Regions from separate parts of the Nonomuraea composti genome, predicted to be linked through region 2. Evidence: riboswitches for the same ligand, from Rfam matches in the RefSeq annotation. Region 2 holds a riboswitch; each other region holds the start of a gene.
What was found. Region 2 has a riboswitch for thiamine pyrophosphate ahead of thiC (phosphomethylpyrimidine synthase ThiC). Riboswitches for the same ligand answer to the same signal wherever they lie in the genome.

Region 1 (7,471 bases), on a different contig from region 2:
TCGCCGAGTCGGTGATCGAACCCAGCACCACGGCCCACCCTGGCTTGTCCGACCGCACGTGGACCACCCTCTACGACGCGGCAGGCAATCCGGTCAGCAGCCTCGTACCCGGCGGTGTCCGCGTGGATCGCGTCTTCGACGAGCTCAACAGACTGACCAAGCAGACCGGCATCGGCGCGGAGGCCACGACCGAGGACAAGACGTTCCGATACGACCAGGCAGGAAGGCTGGTCGGGGCGAACGAGCTCAGCTTCACCTTCAACGACCGCGGCCTGCTGCTGAAGACGGCCGGTGCGGCCGGCGACCTCAACACCTACGCCTACGACGCCGACAACCGGCTCGCCCAGCGCGTCGACATCACAGGCACCTCGACGTACACATGGGACGATGCCGACCGGCTGACCCAGTCCGTTGACCCGGTCAGCGCCACCACGATCGGCTACGGCTACGACAATGCCTCCCGCCTGACCTCGATGACCTACGGCGCCACGGGCGCCCGCCGCTCCTACACCTACGACTCGCTGAACCGGCTGACCAAGGACCAGCTCACCACCGCCTCCGGCGGTGCCATCGCCTCCATCGAGTACGGCTACGACCTCGACGACAATCTCACGTCGAAGACCACCACCGGAACGGCCGGCGCAGGCAGCAACACCTACACCTATGACTGGTCCAACCGGCTCACCTCCTGGACCGCCCCCGACGGTAAGAAGACCGACTACGGCTGGGACGCCTCGGGCAACCGGATCAGGGCCGGCGACCAGACCTTCACCTACGACCAGCGCAACCGCCTGACCGGAGGTGACGGCCACACCTACACATACACAGCACGTGGCACGCTGAAGGAGGACTCGGCCGGTATTGTCCGCCTGACCAAGTTCGACGCCTTCGACCGCCTCGTCCAGGACGACAGCGTCACCTACGACTACGACGGCCTGGACCGGATCGAGACCCGTGCCCAGGGCCAGCAGACGACCCGCCACATATACGACGGCCTCAGCAACAATCTTGTGTGCGTCACTGGCGCCGACGACATTGTGCGCTCGGCCTTCGGTCGCGACGCGCTGGGCCGCACGCTGGGCATCAGCGACGGCGCAGGCGCGCAACTCGCCTTCTCGGACCTGCGTGGCGACCTGGTGGGCGCGTTCACTACGAGCGGCACCGCCCTGATCGACTCAGTCGCCTACGATCCGTTCGGCGAGGTCGTCACGCGTGCGGGCAACGCCCACGCCCTCGGCTATCAGGGTGCCTACACCGATCCGGACTCGGGCAAGGTCAACATGGCCGCACGCTGGTACCAGCCCGGCACAGGGAGTTTCGTCTCAGGAGACACACTCACGCAGAACCCGGACCCGAGCGTTCAGCTCAACCGTTACGCCTACGCCAACGACAATCCGCTCACCAATATCGACCCTGACGGTCACGCGTCCATGAGCAAGGTCATGAGCAAGCTCTCCAGCAAGGTCAAGACCATGCTGTTCACCAACATCTGGCACACCGACCCCGCCGGATCGGCGGGCGGCATGACGAGCAAGAAGCCGAACTGCCCCAAAGGCGCGAAGCGGAGCAAGGGCGACTTCTGTAATGACGCGGCGGCTGAATACTCGATGTGCACCAAGAAAAACAAGGGGAAATCCGGCAAGGACCTCTGCCAGGACATGAAGGAGGACTACCTCTACTGCCGTCATGAGAACCGCTCCGGGAATTACAAGGGTGATGCCGGTACGTGCCGCTCCTTCGCCGCGGAATATCTTGAGTGCCGAAAGGGCACCGATTACGAGGCGCACATGAACGATGACATCTGCTCCGGCGCCGGACGCGAAGTCCGTCGCTGCCTGTTCGGGAACGAGACTGATGGGCGTCCTGGGTACGGGCAAGGAGTCGGCGGCTGCGAAAACGTACGATTCACTTACTACTCATGCCGGAGGGACAAGAGAGGTGACGATCCGGGATGCAGTACCTATTCGGAGGTCAGCTTCCGGTGCAACACACACCGCAACCTCAAGTGTGACGACCTAAAGGACAAATTCCTCGGCTGCTACAAGCGCGGCAGGGGAATGTCGGCGAACGAATGCGCATTCGGTGTCAACGTGCTGTATCACTGTCGGGACAGCGTGAACCAGAAGGTCTTTTCAGACAAGAACATCTGCAGCAACACTTGGAATTCCTTCCTCTCCAGCTGCGCCGGCCTCAAGGGTCTCACCGGCCCCAACTGCACACAGGGGGAAAGCTGGCAGGATGTGAGCTACGCCATCTGTCAGAACGGTAAGGGCGCCGGTGTGTGCGTCACATACGTAAGCGACGCCGACAAGGGCACCATCGAGAAGGGTGGCGAACTGCCCATGGTCATCCTGACCGCCGGGCTCGATATCTGTGCGGCGGTCATGGGCGGAAGCGCCCCGCAGGTCGCCGCAGGATGCGGGGTGGTGAAGGCGGTGATCGACATCATCAACGGGGTGCTAAAGGAAATGGAGGAGAGCGAGATGGCCGCCGCCGCCAGGGGCAGCAGGTCCCATGGCGAAGGCGCCGGTGTGGCCGTCATCACCAAAACGAGCAATTGCAGGTTCAGTAAGTACGCGCCCAACTGCAAACCCGAGTACGCGCATGTCACAGACACCAGATACGCGCCGCTGTGATCGCGGACCATGGAAGCCGATGGAGAACAGATGACGGATGTGGCCGGAGCCCGGCGAAGCTCGACCGGCTTCCACCGTGCCCTCCCGGCGGCGCTCGCCCTTTGTCTGGTCATCGTCCTGGGTGCCGGCGGCCTCGCTTGGAAGCGCGAGCACGACAGAACATGGGCCCAGGAACGCCTCGCCCTGGCTCGTGGGCTCGCACTACACGCCGCCGAGACGCGTGACACCGACCCGGTGACGGCACGCAGGTTCGGAGCAGCCGCGGTCGCGCTCCATCCCGACGAGCAGACACGCGCCGGGCTGGCGGACACCCTGCTCATGTGGCGGCGCGAGCACCTGTCCGGCCCCACGACCGGCGGTGATCAGGACGTGGCCCTGAGCGCTGACGGACAGATCGCTCTTACCGAGGACGCGGACGGAGTGAGTGTGCACGACCTCAAGACCTGGCTCGATCCGGAGGTCGCCGGGAAAGCCGGCCGGCTCGCCGTGCTGAAGGGACATGAAGGAGAGGTGACCGCGGTGGCGCTGTCGCCTGACGGGCGGACCGCCCTGGTAGGCGGCGGCGATGGCGCCACGATCGTCTGGGACCTTCTCGACCCGGCCCACCCGAGACGCGAGACCACGCTAGCCGGTGAGGTGAAGGACGGCCCCGTTCGCGAGCTGGCGCTCTCGGATGACAGCCGGACTGTCGTGGTCGGCGACGACAGCGGCCGCATGACCGTGTGGGATCTGACCGACACGTCCCGTCCAGCGCGGCGCTCGGTCACCCAGGCCGACCGCGACGGCGTACAGGACCTGGCGCTGAGCGCCGACGGCAGGACCGCCGTCACCGTGGGAGACGGAGGCTCAGCAGTCGTCTGGAACCTGGCGGACCTCTCAGATCCCGTCAGGACAGCCGAGCCCGCGTTCTCCGGCGGCCCGGTGACGGCCATGGCCATGAGCGCGAACGGCAGGACCGCGCTCGTCGCCGGCCCTGAGCGGGTCACCGTATGGAACCTCGATGATCCTTCGGCTCCCGGTGAGGTCGCCGGCGTGGATCTGCCGGACATCACCGGGATGGCCCTGACCTCGGACGGACGGACCGCCATCCTCGCGAGCAGCCTCGGTGACGGAATCCTCTGGAACCTGTCCCAGCCATCTCGCCCAGTCCGGCTGGCCTCCTTGAAGGGGAACACGGAGGACGTCAATGCCGTCGCCTTGAGCGCGGACGGCCGGGCCGCCCTGATGGCCAGCCCGTACCGAGGAGTGTTCGTCTGGAATCTCAGCGGCCTGGCCGACCTCGTCGCGGATCCCCTGAAGGCGATCTGCCGCCAGTCGGGCAACGGGGAGACCATCAGCAGGAAGGAGTGGACCACATTCGCGGGGGACGCGGACTGGTCACGGTACGGCGGCGGCGAAGAGGTGCTCTCCGTCTGCGCCATGCGCTGACCCCCTCCCCTGTTACAGTAGGCCGTTGACGCGGGGTGCCCGGAGGGCCGGGCTGAGATCACACCCGTCGAACCTGATCTAGCTCGTACTAGCGAAGGGACGTCACAGCCGTGAGCGCTGTTCCCAAAGTCCTGTCCATCGCGGGCACCGATCCCAGCGGCGGCGCCGGGATCCAGGCGGATCTGAAGACCTTCTCCGCGCTCGGCGCGTACGGCATGACTGTCGTCACCGCGCTCGTCGCGCAGACCACCACGGGCGTGACCGGCATCCACGAGGTGCCGGCCGAGTTCGCCGCCCAGCAGCTCGACACGTTGCTGACCGACGTGCCCGCCGACGCCGTGAAGATCGGCATGCTGGGCAACGCGGCGCTGATCAAGGCGGTGGCGGCGGCGCTCGACATCTACAAGCCGGCGTACGTGGTGCTCGACCCGGTCATGGTGGCCAAGAGCGGCGACCGGCTGCTGCCGGCCGACGCCGTCGCCGCGCTGCGCGAGACGCTGCTGCCCCGCGTCGACCTCATCACGCCCAACCTGCCCGAGGCGGCCGACCTGCTCGGGGAGGAGCCGGCCGCGAGCCTGGCCGACATGCACGGGCAGGCGCAGCGGCTGCGGGCGCTCGGCGCGCGGCAGGTGCTGCTCAAGGGCGGCCACCTCGACGGCGACACGTGCGTGGACGTGCTCGCGACGCCCGACGGCACGGTCGAGCTGTCCGCGCCCCGTATCGAGACGACGAACACGCACGGCACCGGCTGCACGTTGTCCTCGGCCATCGCCGCGCTGCGGCCCCGCCACGACGGCTGGGAGGGCGCGGTGCGGGCCGCGAAGGCGTACCTCACCGAGGCTCTGCGCGCGGCCGACAGCCTGCACGTCGGGCACGGCCACGGCCCCGTCCACCACTTCCACGCGATCTGGTGAGGGGGCCCACCATGTTCTGCGACGACGTCCGGCAGCGGACGGCCGAGCTGATGCGCGCCATCCACGAGCACCCCTTCATCACCGCGCTCGGCGACGGCACCCTCGACCCGGGCCGGTTCGGCTTCTACATCGCCCAGGACGCCCGCTACCTGGAGGCGTTCTCCAAGGCCCTGGCCACGGCGTCGGCGCGGGCCACGGATCCGGGCGAGGCGGCGTTCTGGGCGCGGAGCGCGCACACCGCGCTGGCCGCCGAGCGCATGCTGCACGCCGGGTACATCGAGGAGCTGGGCGTGGAGGGCTTCGACGCCTCGCCCACGTGCCTGGCGTACGCGTCCTACCTCCAGGCCACCGCGCTGACGGCGCCCTACCCGGTGATCGCGGCGGCGGTGCTGCCGTGCTTCTGGATCTACCAGGACGTCGGCACGGCGCTGCTGGAGCGCGTCGGCGACACCGGCGGCCACCCGTACGGCAAGTGGATCTCCACCTACGCCGACCCGGGCTTCGCGGCCTCCGTGGAGCAGGCCAAGGCGATCGCCGACCGGCTCGCCGCCACCGCCGGGCCCGACCTGCGCGCGGCGATGGCGCAGGCGTACTGCCGGGCGGCGGCGTACGAGTGGATGTTCTGGGACAGCGCGTGGCACCGCGAGACGTGGCCCACCCAGCGGTGGCTATCCGCTTGAGGAGGCCCTGGCCATCATCTCCTTCTCCTCGCGGGTGGCGATGAGCCCGGCCGGGGCGTAGATCTTCGACTCCTCGAACGGCTCCTCCGTGCTGGGCAGCGGCTCCCGCGCCCGGATCGCCGTGACCCACACGCGGGCGGCGTCGAGGATGACCACGATGATGAGGAGGGCGAACAGCGCCGCCAGCACGCCGTCGACGGTGGAGTTGACCACGATCTGCTGCATAGCGCCGGTCGTCTTGGCCGGCGGGAGGAGCTGCCCCTGGTCGAGCGCGGCCTGGTAGCGGTCGCGCTGGGCGAAGAAGCCGAGCGTCGGGTCGGGCGAGAACACCTTCTGGTAGCTGGCGGTCAGCGTGACCGCCGCGTCCCAGGCCAGCGGCACGCCCGTCACCCACGCCCATTTGAGCCGGCCGCTCTTGATCAGCAGCGTCGTGGCCACGGTCAGCGCGACGGCGGCGAGGAGCTGGTTGGCGATGCCGAACAGCGGGAAGAGCTGGTTGATGCCGCCGAGCGGGTCGTTGACGCCCTGGTAGAGGAAGTATCCCCAGGCGGCCACGACCACGGCGCTGGTCGCGACCAGGCCGGGCCACCAGCTCACCCGGGAGATCGGCCGCCACAGGTTGCCCAGCGTGTCCTGGAGCATGAAGCGGCCCACCCGCGTGCCGGCGTCCACGGTGGTGAGGATGAACAGCGCCTCGAACATGATCGCGAAGTGGTACCAGAACGCCTGCAGCGCCGTGCCGCCGAGGAAGCCGGAGAAGATCTGCGAGATGCCCACGGCCAGCGTGGGCGCGCCGCCCGTCCTCGCGATCAGCGTCTGCTCCTGCACGGCCGCCGCGGCGGCCTGGAGGTCCTGCGGCGTGATGACGAAGCCCATGTTCGTGACCGCCGCGGCGGCACTCTGCACGGTGGGGCCGAGCACGCCGGCCGGGGAGTTCATCGCGAAGTAGAGGCCGGGGGTCAGCACGCAGGCCGCGGTGATCGCCATGACCGCCACGAACGACTCCATGAGCATGGAGCCGTAGCCGATCATGCGGACCTGGGTCTCCTTCTGGATCATCTTCGGCGTCGTGCCGGACGAGATCAGCGAGTGGAACCCGGACAGCGCCCCGCACGCGATGATGATGAACACGAACGGGAACAGCGACCCGGCGAACACCGGCCCCTTGCCGTTGAAGGCGAAGTCGGTGAAGGCCGTGGTGCGCAGCGGCGGCGCGGTGATCGCGATGCCGATGGCGATCAGCACGATCGTGCCGATCTTCATGAACGTCGAGAGATAGTCGCGCGGCGCCAGCAGCATCCACACGGGCAGCACCGCCGCCACGAACCCGTACGCGATCAGCCACAGCGCCAGCGCCGACGGCGTCAGCGTGAAGAACGGCGCCCAGCTCGACCCCTGCACCCAGCCGCCCGCCACGATCGCGAGAAGCAGCAGCGCGACCCCGATGACGGTGGTCTCGACGACCCGGCCCGGCCGGATCACCCGCAGGTAGAAGCCCATGAACAGGGCGATCGGGATGGTCATCGCGATCGAGAAGACACCCCACGGCGACTTCGCCAGCGCGTTGACCACGACCAGCGCCAGCACCGCCAGCAGAATGATCATGATGGCGAACACCGCGACCAGCGCCGCCGCCCCGCCCACCGGCCCGATCTCCTCGCGGGCCATCTGCCCGAGGCTGCGGCCGTTGCGGCGCATGGAGAAGAACAGGACCACCATGTCCTGCACCGCTCCCGCGAAGATCACGCCCGCGATGATCCAGATGGTGCCGGGCAGGTACCCCATCTGCGCCGCCAGCACCGGGCCCACCAGC
Region 2 (7,471 bases):
GTCCCACGCATGAGCCCCGGGTGACAAAGGACCTGTTCCAGTCGGCCACCACGATCGGCCGCGTCCGACAAGGTTCGCGCACGGCCCCGGGACCCAGCAGTCACCCTCAGGCCAGCCGCACGTACGAGCTCCGCTCATATCTCGTCTGCGAGATCTGCGACAGGCGCATGTACGGCAAGAGCCGCAGGACCACGCAGTATTACGCCTGCGAACCCGACATGCGCCACCACAAGGACCGCCGCGACTGGTACGCCAGCCATCCCAAGAGCTTGTGGGTCCGCGAGGATGACCTGCTCGATCTGGTGCACGAGTTCTTCGCGGTGCGTGTCTTCGGCGCACCGTACATCGAGGCCCTGGGCCGCCAACTCCCTCAGCAGCCCTCTGAGAGCGACATCCGCAGTGACGGCTCGAGAAGGAGATCGCCGATCTGGGTAAACGCCAGGACAACGTCCTCAACCAGATGGAGGAGCAAATCTCCAGCGGGGATGAGGAGATCGATCGGGAGTTCCGCGAGCGCCTTCAGCGCCGATACGCCGACCTGTCCCGCGTCCGGAAGGTCAAGCTTGAGGAGCTCAAGACCTTGGGCGCCAGCGCTGAGCCGACCGAGGACAAGGAGCTGCTCGACGAGCTCCCGCGACTCGCCGCCAACCTCGCCACCGTTGGCGAGGACCTGCAACGCAAGCTCTTCGACGCGTTCAACCTCGAACTTCGCTACCGCGTCGACACCCACGAGGTGCTCATCCGCATCACTGTCAAGGAGGACAACTTGCGCGCGATCAAGGCTCTGACAAGCAAAATCGCCGATCCTCCCGGAGGAGATCGGCGACCGATGATGTTTCCCTTGTTCTGAGTGCCCCCTGCAGGATTCGAACCTGCGCACCCGGCTCCGGAGGCCGGTGCTCTATCCCCTGAGCTAAGGGGGCTCAACGTGTGACTAGGCTACCAGCTTCCGATGACCACTCCGCACCAGATAAAGCCTCGCGAACACTTCCCGCGAAACCGCTCGTGACCGTGCCGCTACGCGTTAGCTTTGCGCCCGTGGGTGAGGTTCTTGGGAAAGTACTGGTCGTAGACGATGACGAGGTCATCCGGCAGCTCATCGCGGTCAACCTGAACCTGGAGGGGTTCGAGGTCGTGACCGCCACCGATGGGCAGGACTGTCTGGAGCAGGTGCTCGACGTCATGCCCGATGTCATCACGCTCGACGTGATGATGCCGTTCCTGGACGGGTGGACGACGGCGCAGCGGTTGCGGACGGAGGAGGCCACCAGCCACATCAAGGTCGTGCTGATCACGGCCAGGGCGCAGGATGACGACAAGATCCGAGGGTGGGGGATCGGGGTGGACGCGTATCTGACCAAGCCGTTCGATCCTGCCGAGTTGATTCAGGTCGTGCGGGAGTTGGCGGCCGGCGCCAAGGAGTGAGTGTTTGACCTGTGGGGTTGTGCTTTGAGCGCTCGCTCCCAGGGGTGGGTGTGGCGGCCGGGGTTCGCGGATCACATGCGCGAGTCCCGGCCGTTGTGCTGGGCGGGTTCGTTCGGTGGATGGTTGGGCGGCGTTTCCGTGGGGGTGTGGGCGTTTCAGGGGTGGGAGGGGCTGGCGGGTTTCTGGCGGGGGGAGTGGGCAACCTGGTTGGATTGGGGCATCTCGCTCTCGGTTGAGGGTGGTGCGGTGGGACGGCGGTGCGGGGGCTGGGGTCGTCGGGGCTGGATCTTGGGGGCCGGTCTACACGCCGTGAGAGTCATCAGTGGTAGCCAGGAAAGGTTGGTTGCGGACGTGCGTAGCTCGATATTTCGGAATTTGGATCCTCAGCAGCTGCCCCCGGGGTTCGCGCTCGAGAACGGCAAGATGCTGCGGGTCCAGTTGCCCCACGAGGTGCTGGCCAAGCAGGGGTCCATGGTGGCCTTCCAGGGGCAGATGGACTTCGACTACGAGGGCGCCGGCGGGATCGGGAAGCTGTTCAAGAAGGCCATGACGGGGGAAGGCGCCTCGCTGATGCGGGTGCGGGGGGAAGGGCTGCTCTACCTCGCCGACAACGCCGATGACATCCACCTGTTCTATCTGGAGAACGAGGGGATCACGGTCAACGGGCGTAACCTGCTGGCGTTTCAGCCGCAGCTCACCTGGGACATCCAGCGGGTGCAGGGGGCGGGGGTGGCGGCCGGGGGGCTGTTCAACACGACGGTGACGGGGACCGGGTGGGTGGCGGTGACCACGCATGGCACGCCGGTGCTGCTGGACGTGGCGCGCATGCCGACGTTCGCCGACGGGCAGTCCGCGGTGTGCTGGAGCTCGGGGCTGCAGGTGGGGGTCAATCGGACGATGAAGATGGGGGCGTTGATCGGGCGAGGGAGTGGGGAGGCCATGCAGCTGGCGTTCAGGGGGCAGGGGTTCGTGCTGGTGCAGGCCAGTGAAGGGGCTCCGGTCGTTCAGGCCTCCCATTGAGCCCTCGATGCGGGGGTTCTCGTCGGTCCCAAGACTCCATGGACAAGGTGTTCTACCAGCGCGACGAGGATCGGATCGCCGCGGCGAAGGAGCTGTTGAGCAGTGACTGGTGAGCCACAGCCGTACGCGGCCTACGAGCGGCTGATCGCCGACCTGGACGCCGCGAAGGCCCGGTACCGGCTGATCGAGCACGCGCCCGAGGGCCGGACCGAGCAGGTCAGCGCATTGCGCGGGAACGCGGTGGCGCAGGCGGCGAAGTGCCTGATCGTGATGGTCAAGGTCGGCAAGAAGCAGTCCCGGTACGTGCTGGCGGTCGTGCCGGGTGACGCGCGGCTCGATCTGCAGGCGGTCAAGGCGCTGCTCGGCGGCACGTACGTGGCCTTCGCCGCCACCGAGAAGGCCGAGGAGCTGGCGGGCAGCGTGACGGGGACGGTGCTGCCGTTCAGCTACGACCCCCGGCTCGAGCTGGTCGCAGACCCCTCCTTGCTGGACCAGCCCGAGCTGTTCTTCAACGCCGGCAGGCTCGATCGCTCCGTGGCGCTCAACACTGAGGACTATGTCCGGCTGGCGTCCCCACGGGTGGCGCCCATCACGAGCGATCCGGCCGCCACCAGTGATCCCTCCGTTACGGGTGGTCAGGTGGTTACGAGCAGGTAGGCGTGGGAGCGGTGTTGGTGCCGGTCCAGGAGGCCAGGAAGCCGAACGTGGTCGAGGCCCCGGGCGCGAGCGACCCGTTCCACGTCGCGTTCCGTACGGTCACCGAGGAGCCGCTCGCGCTCAGCGTCCCGCCCCAGAGCTGGGTGATCTGCTGACCGTCGGCGAACGTCCACGTCACCGTCCACGAGGAGCGCGGCGTGCTACTGGTGTTGGTGACGGTGACCTCGCCCTGGAAGCCGCCCTGCCACTGCCCGGTGCTCTTGTACGTGGCGGTGCAGCCGCCGGGCGGCGGGGGCGTGATGGTGGTGGTGACGGTGGGCGTGGCGGTGTTGCCGAGGGCGTCCACCAGGGCCGGGTACCACTTGTCGGACATCTTCTGGTCGCCGGCGGCGTTCGGGTGCACCCCGTCGTAGGTGTCGGTGCTGGTGCTGAAGCCGGTCCACTGGTCCACGACGGTGATGGGTGACTGGAGGGTGGAGGTGGCGGCGGCCCAGGCGGGGATGGCGTTGTTGAAGTTGACGGCGCGCTGGGCGCAGTCGGCGCAGGTGGACGGGTTCATCGGGATGATCTTGGCGACGAGGATCTTCATGTTGGGGTTGCTGGCCCGCATCTGGCCCACGAGTGTCGTGAACGCGCTGAGGATCGTCGCCGGCGCGATGTTGCTCCACACGTCGTTGGTGCCGAAGTGCATCAGGACGATGTCGGGCTTGGTGGCGGAGAGCCAGCCGGGCAGCAGGCCCTGGTTGGCGACGTTGGTGGCGAGGTAGCCGCCGTGTCCCTCGTTGTCGCCGTCGTAGGAGACCCCGCAGCCCTGCGGCGGCAGGGTGCCGACGAAGTCGATGTTGGTGTGGCCGGTGCTCTGGAGGCGGTTCCAGAGCAGGGCCCGCCAGCAGCCGGGGGAGCCGGTGATGGAGTCGCCCAGGGGCATGATCTTGATGGGGGCGGCGCTCGCCGTGGCCGTGGCCGCGAATAACACCGCCGCCGCCAGCGCCACCAGCGCCGTCACTACCGAGACGATCGTGGTCCTGCTGCGCATCGTGCGCTTTTCCGTCCGTACGCCTGCACGAAACATCGTGTGCTCTCCCGTCCGTACGCCTGTGCGAAACGTAGGAGCGGCGGCAGCTCCCGAGCCTGCGCGAATCGTAGGATCGCGGGAGCGGGCCCGGGAAGCACGACGATCATGGCGGGGTGCTGACCTGGGCGGACGGATGTAACTTTCAGCGGCGCACGACCGCCAGCGGGCACGGCGCGTGGTGCAGGAGCGCCTGGCTGATGGAGCCGATGAGCATGCCCGCGAGCTGCCCGTGCCCCCTGGACCCGACCACCAGCAGGTCGGCGCGCGCGGACGCCTCCTTGAGCACTTCCACCGGGTGCCCGTGCACGACCTCGGCCACCACGTGCACCCCGGGGTGCCGCTCCCGGTGCCCGGCCAGCGACTCTTTCAGCGCACGCAGCGTGTCCTGCTCGCTCTCGCGGGAGGCGGGCTCGAAGCCGCCGGGCTGGGGCCAGGCCCATGCGCGGACGACGCGGAGCCGGGCGCCGCGCAGCTCGGCCTCGGTGAAGGCGAAGTCGAGGGCCCGCCCGGCGCCGGGTGAGCCGTCGGTGCCGGCCACGACCTCGCCGCGCGGCGACGGGGGCGGGTCGTGGATGAGCACGACGTCGGAGGGCGCGTGCGCGGCGACGCCGTACGCGACGGATCCGACCAGCAGGCCGCGCACGCCGCCGATGCCGCGGCTGCCCACCACCAGCAGCTCGGCCTCCTCGGACGCCTTGACCAGCGCCGAGCGGGGGTCGCCGGGGAGCAGCGCGCCGTCGAGGCGCACCTCGGGCCACACCCGGCGGGCGCGTTCGCAGGCGGCGGTGAGGACGGTCTCGGCGCCGTCGCGCATCCACTGGGCCACCTCGGCGTAGCGGACGGCGCCCTCGCACACCCACTTCGGCACGGCGTGCGCGACGGTCAGCGGCGCCTGCCTGAGCCGGGCCTCGGCGGCGGCCCAGCCGGCGGCCTCCAGCCCGGTACGGGAGCCGTCCACCCCTACGACGATCATGACAGCGCGTAACACTCGACCTCGGCACGGCGGAACGGCAGCCCCTGTGCCTCGGAGTCGCGGGCGCACCTGCGCTCGGACCTGCTGAGCTTGAGCGTGCCGCAGACGGTGACGCCGGAGTAGGTGCGGCAGTCGAGCCCCGGGTCGGTCCTGCCGACGCGGTACATGCGCTTGACGGCCGCCCGGCACTTCGCCTTCCCCGTGTCGGAGTAGCGGCACTGGGCGATCAGAGTGTCGTACTGTTCCTGGCTGACTTCGTGCCGATCCATGCCGTCCCCGGCGGCGGCGGTGGCGCCGGACGCGGCCAGCACGACGATGAGTCCTGCGACAGCGGCGAATCTCTTCATGTTTCCCCTGATGGGGACCGTACCGCTGACGGCGATCGCCAAACCTGCGCGGCGCGGGTTTCGGGCGGGCCGGGGCGTGGGTACGATCACCGCCGACCAACGCGGGAGCCCGGTGGAGACCGGGCTGAGAGGACGGCTGACAGCCGCCGACCGCCAGAACCTGCTCCGGATAATGCCGGCGAAGGGAGTTTGCGCGATGACGAGCGCGCGTTTTTCCAAGGTTTACCAAGGTGAGCTGCGGGTGCCGATGCGCGAGGTGCGCCTGTCGAACGGCTCGTCGGTGACGCTGTACGACACCTCGGGCCCGTACACCGACCCCGCCTACGAGCCGGACCCGCGGCGGGGCCTGCCGCGCCGGCGCGAGGAGTGGGTGCGGGAGCGGGCGCGGGCGGGTCACCCGGTCACGCAGGTGGGCTGCGCCCGGCGCGGGCTGGTGACCAGGGAGATGGAGTTCGTCGCGGTGCGCGAGGGCGTCACCCCCGAGTTCGTCCGCCAGGAGGTGGCCGCCGGCCGGGCCATCATCCCCGCGAACGTCAACCACCCGGAGTCCGAGCCGATGATCATCGGCCGCGAGTTCCTCGTGAAGATCAACGCCAACATCGGCAACTCGGCCGTCACCTCCTCCATCGAGGAGGAGGTCGAGAAGATGACGTGGGCGACGCGCTGGGGCGCCGACACGATCATGGATCTGTCCACCGGCGCCGACATCCACGAGACCCGGGAGTGGATCCTGCGCAACTCGCCCGTCCCGGTCGGCACGGTGCCGATCTACCAGGCGCTGGAGAAGGTGAAGGGCCGGCCGGAGCTGCTGTCGTGGGAGGTCTACCGCGACACGCTGATCGAGCAGTGCGAGCAGGGCGTCGACTACGTGACCGTGCACGCGGGCGTGCGGTTGGCGCACGTGCCGCTGACCGCCGGGCGGAAGACGGGCATCGTCTCGCGGGGCGGCTCGATCATGGCCGCCTGGTGCCTGGCGCACCACCGCGAGAGCTTCCTGTACGAGAACTTCGCCGAGATGTGCGAGATCCTGGCCCGCTACGACGTGTCGTACTCGCTGGGCGACGGGCTGCGCCCCGGCTCGATCGCCGACGCCAACGACGAGGCCCAGTTCGCGGAGCTGCGCACGCTGGGCGAGCTGACGGCGATCGCGCGCGAGCACGACGTCCAGGTGATGATCGAGGGGCCGGGCCACGTGCCCATGCACAAGATCAAGGAGAACGTCGACCTGCAGCGCGAGCTCTGCGACGACGCCCCGTTCTACACGCTCGGCCCCCTCGTGACGGACATCGCGCCCGGCTACGACCACATCACCTCGGGCATCGGGGCCGCCATGATCGGCTGGTACGGCACGGCCATGCTCTGCTACGTCACCCCCAAGGAGCATCTGGGCCTGCCCGACAAGGACGACGTCAAGACCGGCGTGATCACGTACAAGATCGCCGCTCATGCGGCGGACCTGGCCAAGGGGCATCCGCGCGCGCAGGCGTGGGACGACGCGCTGTCGGACGCGCGCTTCGAGTTCCGCTGGGAGGACCAGTTCGACCTGTCGCTCGACCCTGAGACGGCGCGCTCGTTCCACGACGAGACGCTGCCGGCCGCGCCCGCGAAGACCGCGCACTTCTGCTCGATGTGCGGCCCCAAGTTCTGCTCGATGCGGATCAGCCACGAGATCAGGGACGCGGGGTACGCGGAGAAGGCGGCCGAGTTCCGGCGGCTCGGGGGCACGATCTACGTGGAGTGACGCATTGTCCAATGTCCAAACCCGCAGGTCTGGACATTGATGACGGGGATTGCCGCTCTTCTGGTGGCAACGTGACAGTGAGCCCGGCCGGGGCTTCCACGACCACCAGAAGAGAGGATCTTTCGTGTCGATCAGAACTCGCGCGGCGGTCGTCGCCGCCGCGTCCGCCGTCGTCGCAGGGCTCGCCGCCACGCCGGCCTCCGCCGACGTCCACCGGGGGGTGGCCGGGTGCT
Region 3 (7,471 bases), on a different contig from region 2:
GGCCGCACGGACGACCGATGCTGGAGGCCCGCGCATGAGTCCTTTCACCCGGCTGCCCGACCTGGCCCTGCGCACGCTCGGCGGCTCGGTCCTGGCCGCCAGCGACGAGTCGTTCGCCGAGAAGGAGAGCCTCATCAGGCCCGGCAGGCCCGGCTTCCGGCCCGGGACGTTCGGCAGCAAGGGGCAGGTCTACGACGGCTGGGAGACCCGGCGCCGGCGCGCGCCGGGGCACGACTGGGCGCTGGTGCGGCTCGGCATCCCCGGCGTGATCCGCGGGGTCGTGATCGACACGGCCTGGTTCAAGGGCAACTACCCCACCCACGCCTCCGTGGAGGCCGCCTGCGTCGAGGGGCACCCGTCGCCGGCGGAGGTGCTGGCGGCGCCCTGGACGGAGGTCGTGCCGCTGTCGAAGCTCACCGGCGACGCCGAGCATCCCTTCGACGTCCACGACGAGGGCCGCTACACCCACGTACGGCTGAACATCCACCCCGACGGAGGCGTCGCCCGGCTCCGCGTGCACGGCGAGGCCCGCCCCGACCTCAGCATTTACGACGGCCTCGGGCTCGACCTGGCCGCGCTCGCCAACGGCGGGCTCGTCACCGCCTGCTCCGACGAGTTCTACTCCGCGCCCAGCAACGTGCTCGCGCCCGGCCTGGCCCGGCACCAGGCGGAGGGCTGGGAGACCGCGCGGCGGCGCGACGGCGGCAACGACTGGCTCGTCATCCGGCTCGCCGGGCGCGGCGTCGTCAGGCTCGCCGAGATCGACACCACGAACCTGCTGTTCAACGCGCCCGCCGCGGTGACGCTGACGGGCCTCGACGGGGACCGCGAGATCGAGCTCCTGCCGAGGACCCGCCTGCAGCCCGACACGCCGCACCGCTTCCGGCTCGGGCGCGAGGAGCCGGTCACGCACGTCCGCGTGGACATCCACCCGGACGGCGGCCTGGCCAGGGTCCGCCTCCACGGACACCTGGCCTGAACACTCCTCCTACTGCCAGAGGTAGACGAGGCTGCCCGCGGGCCGCTCGCTGTTGGGCAGCGGCCGCTGGTACTGCACCACGCCGCCGCCGCCCAGCCGCTGCACCCGCACCTGGAACCCCAGGGCCTCCAGCTCGGCCTTCGCGTCGTTGACGTTCTTGCCGATCACCCCGGGCACCAGGGCGAACTGCTCGTCGTCGCGCGCCTCGCCGTGCCTGCGGAAGAAGTCCCAGATGTCGCTCTGGCAGCGCGACACCGTCACCATGACCTGCGCGCCCTTGTCGACCTCGGCCTTGGCCTTGGGCGCCTGCGCGATGACCGTGCACGGCTCGGCGTCGTCGTCGACCTCGTTGACCTGCACCTGGAAGCCCTGGCGGGTCAGGAACTCGGCCGCCTGGTCCTTCGGCATCCCGCCCACGTCGGGCATGGTGAGCCCGGCGCTGACGTAGATGACGACCTTGGTGCCCTCCTTGAGCTTCTCGCCCGCCTGCGGCGAGGTGCGGATCACCTTGTCGCGCTCGACGTCGGGGTTGGCCAGCCGCTTGACGCCGCCGACGTTCAGCCCGGCCTTGGCGATCTCGGCGCGGGCCTCGTTGGCGGTCTTGCCCTCGACGTTGGGCACCACGATGCGCTTGGGGCCGAGCGAGAGCACCACGGTGATCGTGGAGCCCTTCTCCAGCTCGACGTTCGCGGCCGGGTCGGTGCTGAGGACCAGGCCCTCGGCCACCTTCTCGTCGTACTGGCCGTCGGCCTTGCGCACCAGCAGCCCGGCGCCCGCGAGGTTCTTCTCCGCCACGGCGAGGTTCTGGCCGATCAGGTCGGGCACCTTGACGTACTCGGGCTGGGCGAAGTACCACCCCGTCACCCCGACCGCCGCCACCATCGCGACGGCCAGCGCCACCAGGAACCAGTTGGGGCGGAACCCGCGCCGCCGCTCCGGAGCCTCCGCCCGCGGCTGGACCAGCGTGTGCGCGGGCGCTGGCTGCGGCATCGACGCCGCGCCGGAGTGCGCGCCGTGCGGCGGCGCGGCCATGCCAGGTCCGGGGCCGGGGCCGGGGTAGGCGCCCTGCGGCAGCGCCATCGTCGCGTGGGGCGCGGCGAGCGGCTGCGAGTGCGACATCACCGGGCCGGTGCCCGGCGGGATCGTCGTGCGCGGCAGCATGCGGTGCGCGTCGACCGCGGCCACCAGCATCGCCGTCGCGTCGGCGGGCCGGTGCTCGGGCTCGCGCGCGGTCGCGCTCGCCACCAGCGTGTCGACCAGCGGCGGCACCTCCGGCGCCACCGACGACGGCGCCGGCACCGTGTCGTGGACGTGCCGGTAGGCCACCGACATCGGGGTCTCCCCGTCGTACGGCTGCTGCCCCGTCACCAGCTCGAACAGCATGATGCCCGCGGCGTAGACGTCGCTGCGCACGTCGGCGGCGCCGGTGATGACCTGCTCCGGCGCCATGTAGCCGACCGTGCCGATCATCACGCCGGTACGGGTCTGGTTCGTCGCCTCGATCGCCTTGGCCAGGCCGAAGTCGACGACCTTGACCCGGCCGTCGTCGGTCATCAGGACGTTCTCGGGCTTGACGTCGCGGTGGACCATCCCGGCCTGGTGGGCGGCGCCGAGCGCGGCGAGCACCGGGATCATGATCTCGAGCGCCTCGCGGGCGGGCAGCCTGCCGCGCTCCCGCAGGATGTCGCGCAGGGTCCGGCCCGGGACGTACTCCATCGACAGGTAGACGACGTCGTTGTCGGTGCCCTGGTCGAAGACGTGCACCACGTTGGGGTGCGAGAGGCTGGCAACCGACTTGGCCTCGCCGATGAACCTTCTGACGAACGCAGGGTCCTCGGCGAGCGAGCGGTGCATGACCTTCAGCGCCACCGTCCGGTCGAGCCGGATGTCGAGCGCCAGGTAGACGGTCGCCATACCGCCCCGGGCGATCCGGCTCTCGATGCGGTAGCGCCCATCGAGGAGCCGCCCGACCAGGGGGTCCGCAGTCGTCGTATCCACCCCGCCGAGTTTACGGGCGTTTTGCCACCGGCATGGCCCTGGCGCCCGAAACCGATGCGGAGACGTTCTCCACGGAACGTCCCCGCCCGGTCGCGCAGCGGCATCGGCCCTGAAGGCGCGCCGCTGTCAAGGGGCCATCGGGGACGACGCCTCGGCGTAGCGGCGGCGCGGGATGCGGCCCGCCTGCCGGGCCAGCCGCCCGGCCGTCACGGCCGCCTTCATGGCCGCCGCCATGAGGTCGGGCCGCTGTGCCCGGGTGACCGCCGTGGCCAGCAGGACGGCGTCGCAGCCCAGCTCCATCGCCAGCGCGGCGTCGCTGGCCGTGCCGATGCCCGCGTCGAGGATGACCGGCACCGAGGCGGCCTCCACGATGAGCTCGATGTTGTGCGGGTTGCGGATGCCGAGCCCCGAGCCGATCGGCGCCCCCAGGGGCATCACGGCGGCGCAGCCGGCCTGCTCCAGCCGCCGCGCCAGCGCCGGGTCGTCGCCGATGTACGGCAGCACCACGAACCCCTCGGCCACCAGCCGCTCGGCCGCGTCGAACGTCTCGATCGGGTCGGGCAGCAGCGTCCGCTCGTCGGCGATGACCTCCAGCTTGACCCAGTCGGTGCCCAGCGCCTCCCTGGCCAGCCGGGCCGTCAGCACGGCCTCGCCCGCGGTGAAGCAGCCCGCCGTGTTCGGCAGCACCTTGATGTCGCGCTGGCGCAGCACGTCGAGGACGGAGCCGCGGGTGCCGGGGTCGAGCCGGCGCATCGCCACCGTGGTCAGCTCGGTGCCCGACGCGACCAGCGCCTGGTCGAGCACCTCCAGCGAGGGCGCGCCGCCGGTGCCCATGATGAGCCGGGAGGAGAACTTCTCCCCGGCGATGATCAGATCATCCACCTTGCACCGCCGTCAGCACCTCCACGCGGTCACGGTCGCGCAGCGCCGTCGTCTCCCAGGCGCCGCGCGTGACCACCTCGTCGTTCACGGCCACGGCCACTCCGGTGGTGGCCGAGGTCAGCGTGTGTACGGCCTGGGCCACGGTCATGCCGTCGGCCACCTCGTGGGTAGAGCCGTTGATCACAACAATCATGAAATTTCCCGAAATCTCCCTGGCGCGCACAGCGCCGCCAGCTCGCTCTCCTCACCCAGCAGGATCGCGGTCGTGAGCGGGGCCAGCAGGACGCCGCCCCGGTGATGCCCCGTCGCGTACGCCAGCCCCGGCGTCCCGCTCGGGCCGATCAGCGGAAGGTTGTCCGGAGTGCCCGGACGCAGCCCCGCCACCACGTCGGCGACCTCCAGCTCGGTGACGCCCGGCACCAGCTCCCTGGCGTCCCGCAGCAGCTCGTAGAGCCCGCCCGCCGTCACCTTCGTGTCGAAGCCCATCTCCTCCTGCGTGGCCCCGACCACGAGCTCGCCGTCGCCCCGGGGGACCAGGTAGACGGGCGAGCCGTGCACGGTGCCGCGTACACACCGGCTGAGCAGCGGCCGCGGCGAGCGCAACCGCATGATCTGCCCCTTGACCGGCCGCACCGGCACCTCGGCCAGCTCCGAGCTCCACGCCCCGGCCGCCACCACGACCCGCTCACCCCGCACCTCACCCCGCGCCTCGCCGGGCACCTCTCCCGGGCCGTGCTCGGGCTCGTGCTCGTGCTCGGGCTCGTGCTCGGGCTCCTGATCGGAGGACGGCGGGGCGAGGCGTACCCCCGCGACCCTTCCGCCCTCGTACAGGAGCCCGGTCGCGCGCGCCCGCACCACGGGGACGCCCAGCCGCTCCAGCGCGGCCAGCAGGGCCGCCGTCACGCGGCGCGGGTCCACCCACGCGTCGCCCGGCGCGAGCAGGCCGCCGCGCACGGACGGGGCCAGCATGGGCTCCAGGCGGCGGCACTCACGGCCGGTGAGCCGCTCGACCGGCAGCCCCAGCTTCTCCATGTACGCGGCCAGCTCGCCCAGCGCGGCCATGTCATCGGCCCCGAACGCGACGTCCAGGGTCCCGTCGGCCCGCAGATCCAGCGCCCGCGCCTCGGCCCGCGCCACGCCGCCCTCTGCCGTGAAGCCCGCGTCGGCGGCCAGCTCGGCGGCGAAGGCGGGCCAGCGCCGCAGCGAGGCCACCCCCAGCCGCAGCAACGGCCCCTCGGTGTAGGTCACCTCGCTGACCGGCGCGAGCATCCCCGCCGCCGCGTACGAGGCCCCCTTGCCGGGAGCCGGATCCACCACGGTGACGGGCCGCCCCTCGCGCGCCATCCGCCAGGCCACCGAGAGCCCGACGACCCCGCCACCCACGATCACATCCACCTGCGCTCCCTTCGCCGGCATGATCCGGATCAGGTGTCTTGCGGTCGAAGGCCCGTGAAAGCCTTCCTCTCAGCCCGGTGAACGGCCGGACTCCCGCGCGTCTTACCCGAACAGCCTACGGCCTCGGTGCGACGCCCGGGCACGCCCCCCGTTATGGTCATGAGCGTGAACCATGTCGTGGTGGTGGGAGCCGGCCTGGCCGGAGTGCGTACGGTGGAGGCCCTGCGCGGGCGCGGCTTCACCGGCCGGATCACGCTGATCGGCGAGGAGCGCCATCGGCCCTATGACCGTCCGCCGCTGTCCAAGGCGGTGCTGAAGGGCGAGGCCGACACCAGCTACGTCGACACCGACCTCGACGCTCTCGGCGTCGAGTTCTGGGCGGGCGTCGCCGCCAAGTCGCTGCGTCCCGGCGTCGTGGAGACCACCGAGGGCGAGGTCCCCTACGACGGCCTCGTGATCTCCACCGGCGCCGACCCGATCCGGCTGCCCGGCGACGGCCCGCAGCACGTCCTGCGCACCATCGACGACGCCCACGAGCTGCGCGCCGTGCTCGTCCCCGGCGCCCGCGTCGCGATCATCGGCGCCGGCTGGATCGGCGCCGAGGTCGCCACCGCCGCCCGCCGCGCCGGCTGCGAGGTCACGGTCATCGAGAGCGCCTCCACGCCGCTGTCGACCGCCGTCGGCACCGAGATCGGCGGGCGCACCCTGCCCTGGTACGACGGCCTCGACCTGCGGCTCGGCGTCATGGTCGACTCCGTCGACGAGGGCGGCGTGCGGCTGGTCGGCGGCGAGTTCGTCGACGCGCACGTCGTCGTCACCGGCATCGGCGTCCGCCCCGCCGTCGAATGGCTCGCCGACGCCGACATCGACCTGCACAACGGCGTCGTCACCGACGAGCACCTGCGCGCCTCGCTGCCCGGCGTCGTCGCCGTCGGCGACTGCGCCGCCTGGTGGTCGCGCCGCTGGCGCACCCGCCTGCGGGTCGAGCACTGGGACACCGCCCTCAACGCCCCCGAGGTCGCCGCCGCGACGCTGCTGGGCGAGGAGGCGGTGTACGACCCGGTGCCGTACTTCTGGTCCGAGCAGTTCGGGCACATGCTCCAGTACGCCGGCCACCACCCCGCGGGCGACCGGCTCATCTATCGCGGCGAACCCGAGGACAAATGGTCGGCCGTCTGGCTCACCGCCGACGACACCCTCGCCGCCGTCCTCGCCGTGGACCGGCCGCGCGATCTCGTCCAAGGACGCCGTATCATCGACGCCGGGTCCCGTCTCGACGCGGAACGCCTGGTAGATCCACAAGTACCCCTACGGGATTGTGTTGTTTGAGCAAGCACGCCATGTGGTAGTTGTGGTTTCGTGACGCTTTCTGTTGCACAGATCGACCGGGAGACCGACCAGCTCGTAGACGAGTGGCTCACCCTCCCCGAAGTGGCCTCGCGCCTCGATCTCCCGATCGGGCGGGCCAAGCAACTCCTCCGGGACCACAAGCTCCTCGGCGTGCGCCGGGGCAGCGGCGGGCCGCAGGTGCCCGCGGTGTTCCTCGACGGAAAGGACGTGATGAAGGGCCTGCCAGGCACGCTCACCGTGTTGCAGGACGCCGGCTACGACGATGTCGAGGCGCTGCGCTGGCTCTTCACCCCAGACGAGTCCCTGCCGGGGTCGCCCATCGAGGCGATCAAGGCCGGCCGTCACACTGAGGTCAAGCGGCGTGCCCAAGCCCTCGCTTTCTGAGGCCCGCCTCTATCTCTGCACAGACGGCCGCCGCGACCGCGGCGATCTGGCAGAGTTCCTCGACTCGGTGCTGGCCGGCGGCGTGGACATCATCCAGCTGCGGGAGAAGGGCCTGGAGGCCCGCGAAGAACTCGCGCTCCTCGAAGTCTTCCGCGACGCCTGCGACCGGCACGGCAAGCTGCTGGCCGTCAACGACCGGGCGGACATCGCCTACGCCGCCCGGCCCGACGTGCTCCACCTGGGGCAGGACGACCTTCCCGTGACGGTCGCGCGAGAGATACTCGGCGACGACATCGTCATCGGACGGTCCACCCACTCCACCGCCGAGGCATCCGCCGCGGCCGTGGAGGAGGGCGTCGACTACTTCTGCTGCGGCCCCATCTGGCCCACCCCGACCAAGCCCGGCCGCCCGGCCCCCGGCCCGCCGCTGCTCCGGCACGCGGCGTCGCTGGACACCCCGCGGCCGTGGTTCGGCATCGGCGG
Region 4 (7,471 bases), on a different contig from region 2:
GACGGCAGCGACAAGCCCACGCTGGTCAGCCTGCCGCGCGACTCCGCGGTCACGATCCCCGGCAAGGGGCGCAACAAGCTCAACGCCGCCTACGCCATCGGCGGCCCCAAGCTGCTCGTCCAGACCGTCGAGACGGTCACCGGCGTGCACATCGACCACTACATGGAGATCGGCTTCGCCGGGTTCGTCGGCATCGTCGACGCCATCGGCGGCGTCGAGATCAACGTACGGGCGGCCGTCGACGACCCCAAGGCGGGGCTCAAGCTCAAGAAGGGCGTCCAGGTGCTCAACGGTTCCCAGGCGCTCGGCTACGTCCGCACCCGCAAGGGCGGCGCGCTGCCCGACTTCGAGCGGACCAAGCGGCAGCGGCAGTTCCTCGGCGCGGTCGTGAAGAAGGCCGCCAGCCCCGGGGTGCTGCTCAACCCGTTCACCTCGGTCCCGCTGGCGTTCAGCGCCACCGACGCGGTCGAGGTCGACTCCGGCACGGGCGCGTTCAACCTGCTCTCGCTGGGGCTGGCCATGGGCGACAGCCCCGTGACGACGGTGGTGCCGTTCGGCGGCACCGAGATCGCGGGCGGCGGGTCGGCGGTCAAGTGGGACCGGACGAAGGCGCTGGCGCTGTTCGACGCGCTGAAGGCGGACAAGCCGGTGCCGAAGGAGATCCTCGACGCGGGCTGACGTCCATAGGGTTGGCCGCTTGGTCGAGAGGGTCAGTCGCCTCCGCCGTCGCCGCCCCCGTCTCCGCCGTCCCCGCCGCCGCCACCGCTTCCCGAGGAGGTGGAGGTGCCGGTGAGCAGGACGGCGGACTCGATGGCGGCGATGGTCTGCGCCACCGCGTCGGCCGCCCACGCGCCCTTGGCGATCTCCTTGACGCGCCTCCTGCTCGCGCCGCCGAACGCCGTGCGGCTCAGCCCGGCCGCGCGCGTGATCGCGATCAGGGCAGCCGTACGCTCGTCCGGCCGGGCGCCCGCCAGGACGGCGGAGACGCGCTCCCTGACGTCCGCCTCCACCCCGGGGTGCGCCTCCGGCCAGCGGGTGACCGGGAAGAGGCCCAGCACCCTGCCGCGCCGCTCGCTCAGGACGCCCGCCGCGGCCAGCCGGGACAGCAGGCGGTCGCGCAGCTTGTGCGACTGGAGCTTGCGCACCCACCAGACGGGGCTGCGGCCGGCGCTCTTGGCGGCGATGAGCGCCAGGGCGGCGTCGAGCTCCGGGTCGCCGAGCGGGGCCGGGTCGGTGACCGCCAGCCTCTTGCGCACCCGGCCCGCCAGCTCGATCCGCCCGCGCACGGCCAGCTCGGCCAGGACCGCTCCGGCGATCGCCGGGTCGAGCCGCGTGACGCTGATGAGCGGCTTGCCCTTGTCGTCGCTGTAGGCGAGCAGGAGGAGCTCTTCGGCGATCGTCACCGTCATGCCGTGAACACTAATCTCCCAGCCATGAGCATTTCGGCGAGATTGCACGCGATCGGGCACCCGCTGCTCCAGGCGCAGCTCGGCCACGCCACGGTGCGGGGCATCGGGCGCGGGGACCTGCCGGAGGCGGTGTTCCGGTCGTGGCTGGAGCAGGACTACCTGTTCCTGCTGGACTACGTGCGCGTCTTCGCCCGGCTGGCCTGGCAGGCGCCCGACGGGCATCTGGGCGACCTGGTGGACCTGGCGCACACGACCTTTCACGACGAGCTGAGCCTGCACCGGTCGATGTCGGCGGAGTTCGGGGCCGACCTGGAGGGGGCGGTGAAGGGGCCGGCGTGCGCGGCGTACACGGCGTTCCTGCTGGAGTCGGCGGCCTCGTACGCGGAGGGGCTGGCGGCGCTGTACCCGTGCATGTGGGGATATTCCAACCTCGGGCGGATCCTGGCGGAGAACCCGCCGAAGGAGCCGCGCTATCGGGCGTGGGTGGACACGTACGCGGATCCGGGGTTCGCGGCGCTGACCGCGCGGATCGGGCAGATGATCGACGAGGCGGGGCCCGATCCTGACCGGGCGGAGGAGCTGTTCACCGAGGGGATGATGCACGAGCTGGCGTTCTGGGACGTACCCTGAGCCCGGCGAACGTGGACACCGGGGAGTGGCACGTACCCTGGTGGCATGCCCGAACTTCCCGAAGTGGAGTCGCTCACCCACTTCCTGCGCGAGCGGGCGGTGGGCCGCACGATCCTGGGGGTCGACGTGGTCGCCATCCAGGCGCTCAAGACGTTCGACCCGCCGGTCACCGCGCTCGGCGGGCTGACCGTCACGGGCGTGGCCAGGCACGGCAAGTTCCTCGACCTCGACTGCGACGGCCTGCACCTGGTGATCCACCTGGCCCGCGCCGGGTGGCTGCGCTGGCGTGACGACCTGTCCGGCGCCAAGCCGGTGCGTCCGGGCAAGGGGCCGCTGGCGGTGCGCGTGCGGCTGGCGCCCGATGACGAGGGGCCGGCGCCGGGGTTCGAGCTGACGGAGGCGGGGACGCAGAAGCGCCTCGCCGTCTATGTCACGAAAAATCCGGACGAAGTGCCGGGCATTGCCGCGCTCGGCCCCGACCCGCTCGCCGAGGGCTTCACGGTCGACGCGCTCAAGCGGATCATCGGCGGCAACCGCACCCAGATCAAGGGGCTGCTGCGCGACCAGAAGGTGATCGCGGGCATCGGCAACGCCTACTCCGACGAGGTGCTGCACGCCGCGAAGATGTCCCCGTTCAAGATCGCCGCCACGCTGACCGACGCGCAGATCGCCGACCTGCACGAGGCCATCGTCACCACGCTGCGCGACGCCGTCGAGCGGGCGCACGGGCTGGCGGCCAAAGACCTCAAGGCGGAGAAGAAGTCGGGCCTGCGCGTGCACAACCGCGCGGGGCAGCCCTGCGACGTGTGCGGCGACACGATCAGGGAGGTCTCGTTCGCCGACTCCTCGCTGCAGTACTGCCCCACCTGCCAGACAGGCGGCAAGCCGCTGGCCGACCGCCGCCTGTCCAAGCTGCTCAAATAGTGCTGAGAGCCCTTTCCCGTACGCGCGTGCGCAGGCCCGCGACCGCGATGACGGCGGCCAGCAGCGTGGCCGTGACGGGCACCACCAGGGCCGTGCGCATCGCCTCCAGCCCGGCGCCGGCGTCCGTGGCGCCGCCGAGGGCGGCCACGTTCACGGCGGTCACCATCGACAGGCCCAGGGCCGCCCCGAACTGGAACGAGGAGTTGATCAGGCCGCCCGCCAGGCCCTGCTCGTGCTCGGCGATGCCGTCCGTGGCCACGATCGTCAGCGGGCCGTAGACGAAGGCGAACATCAGGCCGATCAGCAGCATCGACGGCAGCATGGCCGCGTACGTCCAGTCCAGGCCCACGCCGAGGAACAACGCGTAGGCCAGCAGGCCCGACAGCAGGCCGCCGAGCACGACCTTGGCGTTGCCGTACCGGTTGACCAGCCAGGGTGTGAGCGTGGGGGCCAGCACCACGTCCGCGGCGGCGGCCAGCAGGGCCAGGCCCGTCTGGACGGTGGACCAGCCGCGCAGCTCCTGGAGGTAGAGCGTGACCAGGAACTGGAAGCCGAAGAAGGAGGCCGTGAGCAGCGCGGCCATGACGTTCGCGCGGACCAGCGGGCCCGAGCGCAGGATCCCGAGGCGGACGAGCGGGCTGGCGGAGCGGCGCTCGACGGCGACGAAGAGCGCGAGCAGGGCCAGGCCGGCGGCGAAGGCCCCCACGGTCAGGAGCGGGCCGTCGGAGGGGTGCTCCAGGCGTACGACGCCGTAGACGAGCAGGATCATCGCCCCCGTGATGGTGATCGCGCCCGCCACGTCGAAGCTCCCCTCCGCGCGGTCGCCCCGGTCCTTGATCAGGGGGACGGCGGCGACCAGGATGGCCAGCGCCAGCAGGACGGGCGCGAAGAACACCCAGCGCCAGCCCATCGCGGCCAGCAGCCCGCCGATCACGAGACCGAGCGCGAAGCCGCCGGCGGCGGTGCCCGCGTAGATCAGCAGGGCCCGGTTGCGCTGCGGGCCCTCCGGAAAGTTCGTGGTGATGAGGGACAGGCCGGCGGGCGTCATGAACGCGGCGGCCACCCCCGTGACGAACCTGGCCACCAGCAGCACCCACCCCTCCTCAGCGAAGCCGCCCAGCCCTGAGAAGAGCAGGAACACCACCAGCCAGAGCAGGAACATCCGCCGCCGCCCCAGCAGGTCGGCCGCCCGCCCGCCGAGCAACATGAAACCGCCGTAACCCAGCACGTACGCGCTCACGACCCCGCTCAGCATGCCGGTGGACAACCCCAGGTCGGCCCGGATGGACGGGAGCGCGACGTTCAGCATGGCGACGTCGATGCCCTCAAGGAAGATGGCACCGCACAACACGATCAGGACACCCCAGGATCGGGTGGGCACAGGCATGACAAAGACCCCCGGTTACGAATAGGCATTCGGTTCTCTCTTGTAACCGCCCCACATCATGCGCCAGCATGATTTGTCGTGGAAGAAGGCACTTCTCAATCACTCGGTTACTGCGAAGGCACCGTGGACGACGACTACGACGTGCGCCAGTGGGACGTGCGTGAAGACTGCGAGGTCCGCCAGATACTCGACCGCATCGCCGACAAGTGGTCGCTGCTGGTCATCGCCCTGCTCGACTGCCAGAGCCTGCGCTTCACCCAGCTCCGCCGCGAGATCGACGGCATCAGCCAGCGCATGCTCAGCGTCACGCTGCGCCAGCTCGAACGCGACGGCCTGGTCAGCCGCACCGTGCACCCGGTCGTGCCGCCACGCGTGGACTACGAGCTGACGCCGCTCGGCCGGACGCTGCACCAGACCATCAAGTCGCTGGTGACGTGGACCGAGCAGCACCAGGAGGAGATCATCGCGGCCCGTGCGTCCTACGATGCCAGGCGCGAGATGATGGAGACATGACCGTTCCCGAGATCGAGGCCACCGCCGTTCCCGCAGACGCCTACCTGCTCGACGTCCGCGAGCAGGACGAATGGCTGGCCGGCCACGCGCCTGAGGCCGTCCACATCCCCATGACCCAGATCCAGGGCCGGGTGGACGAGGTGCCGAGCGACCGTCCCGTCTACGTCGTCTGCCGGGTGGGCGGCCGGTCCATGAACGTGGCGGCCTGGCTCAACCAGCTCGGGCGCGAGGCGATCAACGTGGGCGGCGGCATGCAGGCGTGGGAGTCCGCCCGCCGGCCGATGGTCAGCGAAACGGGACAGCCGCCGTACGTCGCCTGAACTCGCCCACTATGGTGGTTCTGCCGTCATTGAGGCATGATGAGGGCACAAACTACAGATCGTCGCGGGAGCTTGGGGCAACCAGGCTGAGAGGGCAGATACCGCTGCTGCCGACCGCCTGAACCTGTCCGGGTAATGCCGGCGTAGGGAGTGTGCGATGTCGCATGTCGCCGACGAAGTTCCGCTGACACTCGAAGGGCGGCCGCCGAAGACGCTGGGCGTGCTCGACCAGGGCGCGCTCTGGGCGAACCTCGGCGTCAGCCTCCTCGGCTTCTCCGGGGCGATGTTCCTGGTCGACCCGCTGGGCAACGCCCCGCTGAGCCTCGCGGCGGCGCTCGTGGCCACCGTGGTCGGCAGCCTGATCGGCACGGCCATGGTGGGCCTGTCGGCGGTGCCGGGCACGCAGACGGGGCAGCCGGCGATGGTGCTGCTGCGCGGGCTGTTCGGGGCCCGGATCTCGTACGTGCCGACGGTGCTGAACATCGTGCAGATGCTCGGCTGGGGCGCGTTCGAGCTGTGGGTGATCGCCACCGCCGCGGGCACGATCTTCCCCGTGCCGTACGCGGTGTGGGTGATCGTGGCGGGGGTGCTGACCACGGCGCTGACGATCTGGCCGCTCGGGTCGATCCGGGTGCTGCGCCGGTACGTGACCGTCGGGGTGATCGTCGCGCTGGTCTGGTTCGCCTGGTTCTTCCTGCGGGAGGCGCCGCCGCAGGAGGGCGGCTCGTGGACGGCCTTCCCCGCCGCGGTCGACTACGTGATCGCGCTGTCGGTCTCGTGGGTGCCGATGGCGGCCGACTTCGCCCGGCACTCGCGCTCCACCGGCGCCGCCTTCACCGGGGTCGTCGGCGGCTACACGCTGGCCCAGGTGGCCTGCCTGGGGCTCGGCGTGTACGCGGTGGCGCTGGCGGGCGACGCCGACTCCGTGTTCGGCACGTTCGTCGCGGTGCCGCTGGGCGCGTTGTTCTTCGCGATCCTCGTGCTGCGCGAGACCGACCAGTCGTTCGCCAACGTCTACTCCACCACGGTCTCGCTGCAGAACCTGATGCCCCGCGTGGACCGCCGGGTCTTCTCCGTCGCCATCGGCGTGCTCACCGTCGTGATCGCCCTGCTCGTGGACGTGACCTCGTACGGCGCGTTCCTGGGCGTGATCGGCGCGGTGTTCGTGCCGATGTTCGCGGTGCTGGCCGTGGACTACTTCCTGCTCGGCGGCGCCCGGCGCTGGAACACCGAGGAGTGGGCGCCGTCGCGCTGGTCGATGCTGGTGCCGTGGGCGCTGGGCTTCGCGGCCTACTGGCTGACGACCTCGACGCCGACGATCGCGGCGTGGGACGCGTTCTGGGCGGGCGCGCGCGAGGCCATCGGCTTCACCCGGCAGGTGTGGATGAACGGGGCGCTGGGCGGCGCGCTGGTGGCCGCCGTGGTCACGCTGCTCATCGGCCTGCTGGTGCGGAGGCCTTCCGTTCGACGTTGAGCAGGTGCTGCTTGGCGTGCTGCCCGCCCGCGTAGTCGCCGAGCGCGCCGTCCTCGCGCACCACCCGGTGGCAGGGCACGATCACGCAGACGGGGTTGGAGGCGAGGGCGTTGCCGATGGCGCGCAGCGCGCGCGGCCGGCCGATGCTCTCGCCGATGCGCTCCAAGGTCGTGGTGGTGCCGTAGGGGACGGCCATGGTCTTCTGCAGCACCGTGCGCGCGAACGGCGTGGCCAGCGCCAGGTCCACCGGTGTGGCGAACGTGCGCAGCCGCCCCGAGAAGTACGCGTCGAGCTCTCTGCGCACCGGGTCGAGCCGCCTGGCGTCGGGCCCGATGAACGTGCCCACGTGCCGGCTGACCAGCTCGTACACGTCGTTCTCTGCCTCGAAGCTGCACGCCGCGATGCCCTTGCCGGTGACGGCCAGCACCAGCCTGCCCACGGCGCCGTCGTAGGTGCCGAAGGCGATGTCGGGCGGGGTCTCGCCCCGATAGGTGCTGGAGGTCACCCGCAACAGGGCATCGAGATCGTTGCTCGACATGCCTCGCACCCTCCCACCGCCGGGAATCACCGTGACCGCAGCGTATCGGACGGATCTCCCGACGCACCCACCGCACCACGTGCACTATGGAGTAGTGGGGGACGAATGGGCCGGTAGTGACGATGAGATCGCTCGCGCGGCGCTCGCCAGCTCGCCCAACGCCGTCGTGGCGCTCGACCGGGATCAGAGCGTGCTGGTGTGGAACGCCGCGGCGGAGCGGGTGTTCGGCTGGAGCGCGGACGAGGTGATCGGGCGCAGGGCGCCCATCGTGCCGGA

Region 1: linked by a shared signal. The riboswitch ahead of thiD (bifunctional hydroxymethylpyrimidine kinase/phosphomethylpyrimidine kinase) and the one ahead of thiC (phosphomethylpyrimidine synthase ThiC) in region 2 are both predicted to bind thiamine pyrophosphate.
Region 3: linked by a shared signal. The riboswitch ahead of HCN51_RS51745 (FAD-dependent oxidoreductase) and the one ahead of thiC (phosphomethylpyrimidine synthase ThiC) in region 2 are both predicted to bind thiamine pyrophosphate.
Region 4: linked by a shared signal. The riboswitch ahead of HCN51_RS32080 (purine-cytosine permease family protein) and the one ahead of thiC (phosphomethylpyrimidine synthase ThiC) in region 2 are both predicted to bind thiamine pyrophosphate.

What each region holds. Positions count from the first base shown of each region.
Region 1 is NZ_JAATEP010000014.1:70,010-77,480, reverse strand. It holds gene HCN51_RS21055 (RHS repeat-associated core domain-containing protein) at 1-2,636, shown strand, start outside; gene HCN51_RS21050 (WD40 repeat domain-containing protein) at 2,667-4,064, shown strand; TPP riboswitch at 4,086-4,181, shown strand; gene thiD (bifunctional hydroxymethylpyrimidine kinase/phosphomethylpyrimidine kinase) at 4,175-4,978, shown strand; gene HCN51_RS21040 (TenA family protein) at 4,990-5,658, shown strand; gene HCN51_RS21035 (carbon starvation CstA family protein) at 5,647-7,471, opposite strand, start outside.
Region 2 is NZ_JAATEP010000004.1:165,368-172,838, forward strand. It holds gene HCN51_RS08110 (PI-PLC domain-containing protein) at 461-850, shown strand; tRNA gene HCN51_RS08115 (tRNA-Arg) at 852-923, opposite strand; gene HCN51_RS08120 (response regulator) at 1,039-1,425, shown strand; gene HCN51_RS08125 (AIM24 family protein) at 1,777-2,445, shown strand; gene HCN51_RS08130 (YbaK/EbsC family protein) at 2,548-3,102, shown strand; gene HCN51_RS08135 (cellulose binding domain-containing protein) at 3,089-4,138, opposite strand; gene HCN51_RS08140 (universal stress protein) at 4,320-5,150, opposite strand; gene HCN51_RS08145 (hypothetical protein) at 5,147-5,497, opposite strand; TPP riboswitch at 5,589-5,701, shown strand; gene thiC (phosphomethylpyrimidine synthase ThiC) at 5,694-7,238, shown strand; gene HCN51_RS08155 (hypothetical protein) at 7,363-7,471, shown strand, end outside.
Region 3 is NZ_JAATEP010000074.1:273-7,743, reverse strand. It holds gene allB (allantoinase AllB) at 1-38, shown strand, start outside; gene alc (allantoicase) at 35-979, shown strand; gene pknB (Stk1 family PASTA domain-containing Ser/Thr kinase) at 989-2,977, opposite strand; gene HCN51_RS51755 (thiazole synthase) at 3,104-3,859, opposite strand; gene thiS (sulfur carrier protein ThiS) at 3,852-4,052, opposite strand; gene HCN51_RS51745 (FAD-dependent oxidoreductase) at 4,049-5,254, opposite strand; TPP riboswitch at 5,244-5,361, opposite strand; gene HCN51_RS51740 (NAD(P)/FAD-dependent oxidoreductase) at 5,414-6,583, shown strand; gene HCN51_RS51735 (Rv2175c family DNA-binding protein) at 6,614-6,988, shown strand; gene thiE (thiamine phosphate synthase) at 6,966-7,471, shown strand, end outside.
Region 4 is NZ_JAATEP010000026.1:83,899-91,369, reverse strand. It holds gene HCN51_RS32115 (LCP family protein) at 1-678, shown strand, start outside; gene HCN51_RS32110 (GOLPH3/VPS74 family protein) at 711-1,409, opposite strand; gene HCN51_RS32105 (TenA family protein) at 1,434-2,039, shown strand; gene HCN51_RS32100 (Fpg/Nei family DNA glycosylase) at 2,085-2,963, shown strand; gene HCN51_RS32095 (MFS transporter) at 2,956-4,350, opposite strand; gene HCN51_RS32090 (winged helix-turn-helix transcriptional regulator) at 4,474-4,863, shown strand; gene HCN51_RS32085 (rhodanese-like domain-containing protein) at 4,860-5,183, shown strand; TPP riboswitch at 5,238-5,350, shown strand; gene HCN51_RS32080 (purine-cytosine permease family protein) at 5,341-6,657, shown strand; gene HCN51_RS32075 (methylated-DNA--[protein]-cysteine S-methyltransferase) at 6,617-7,195, opposite strand; gene HCN51_RS32070 (ATP-binding protein) at 7,290-7,471, shown strand, end outside.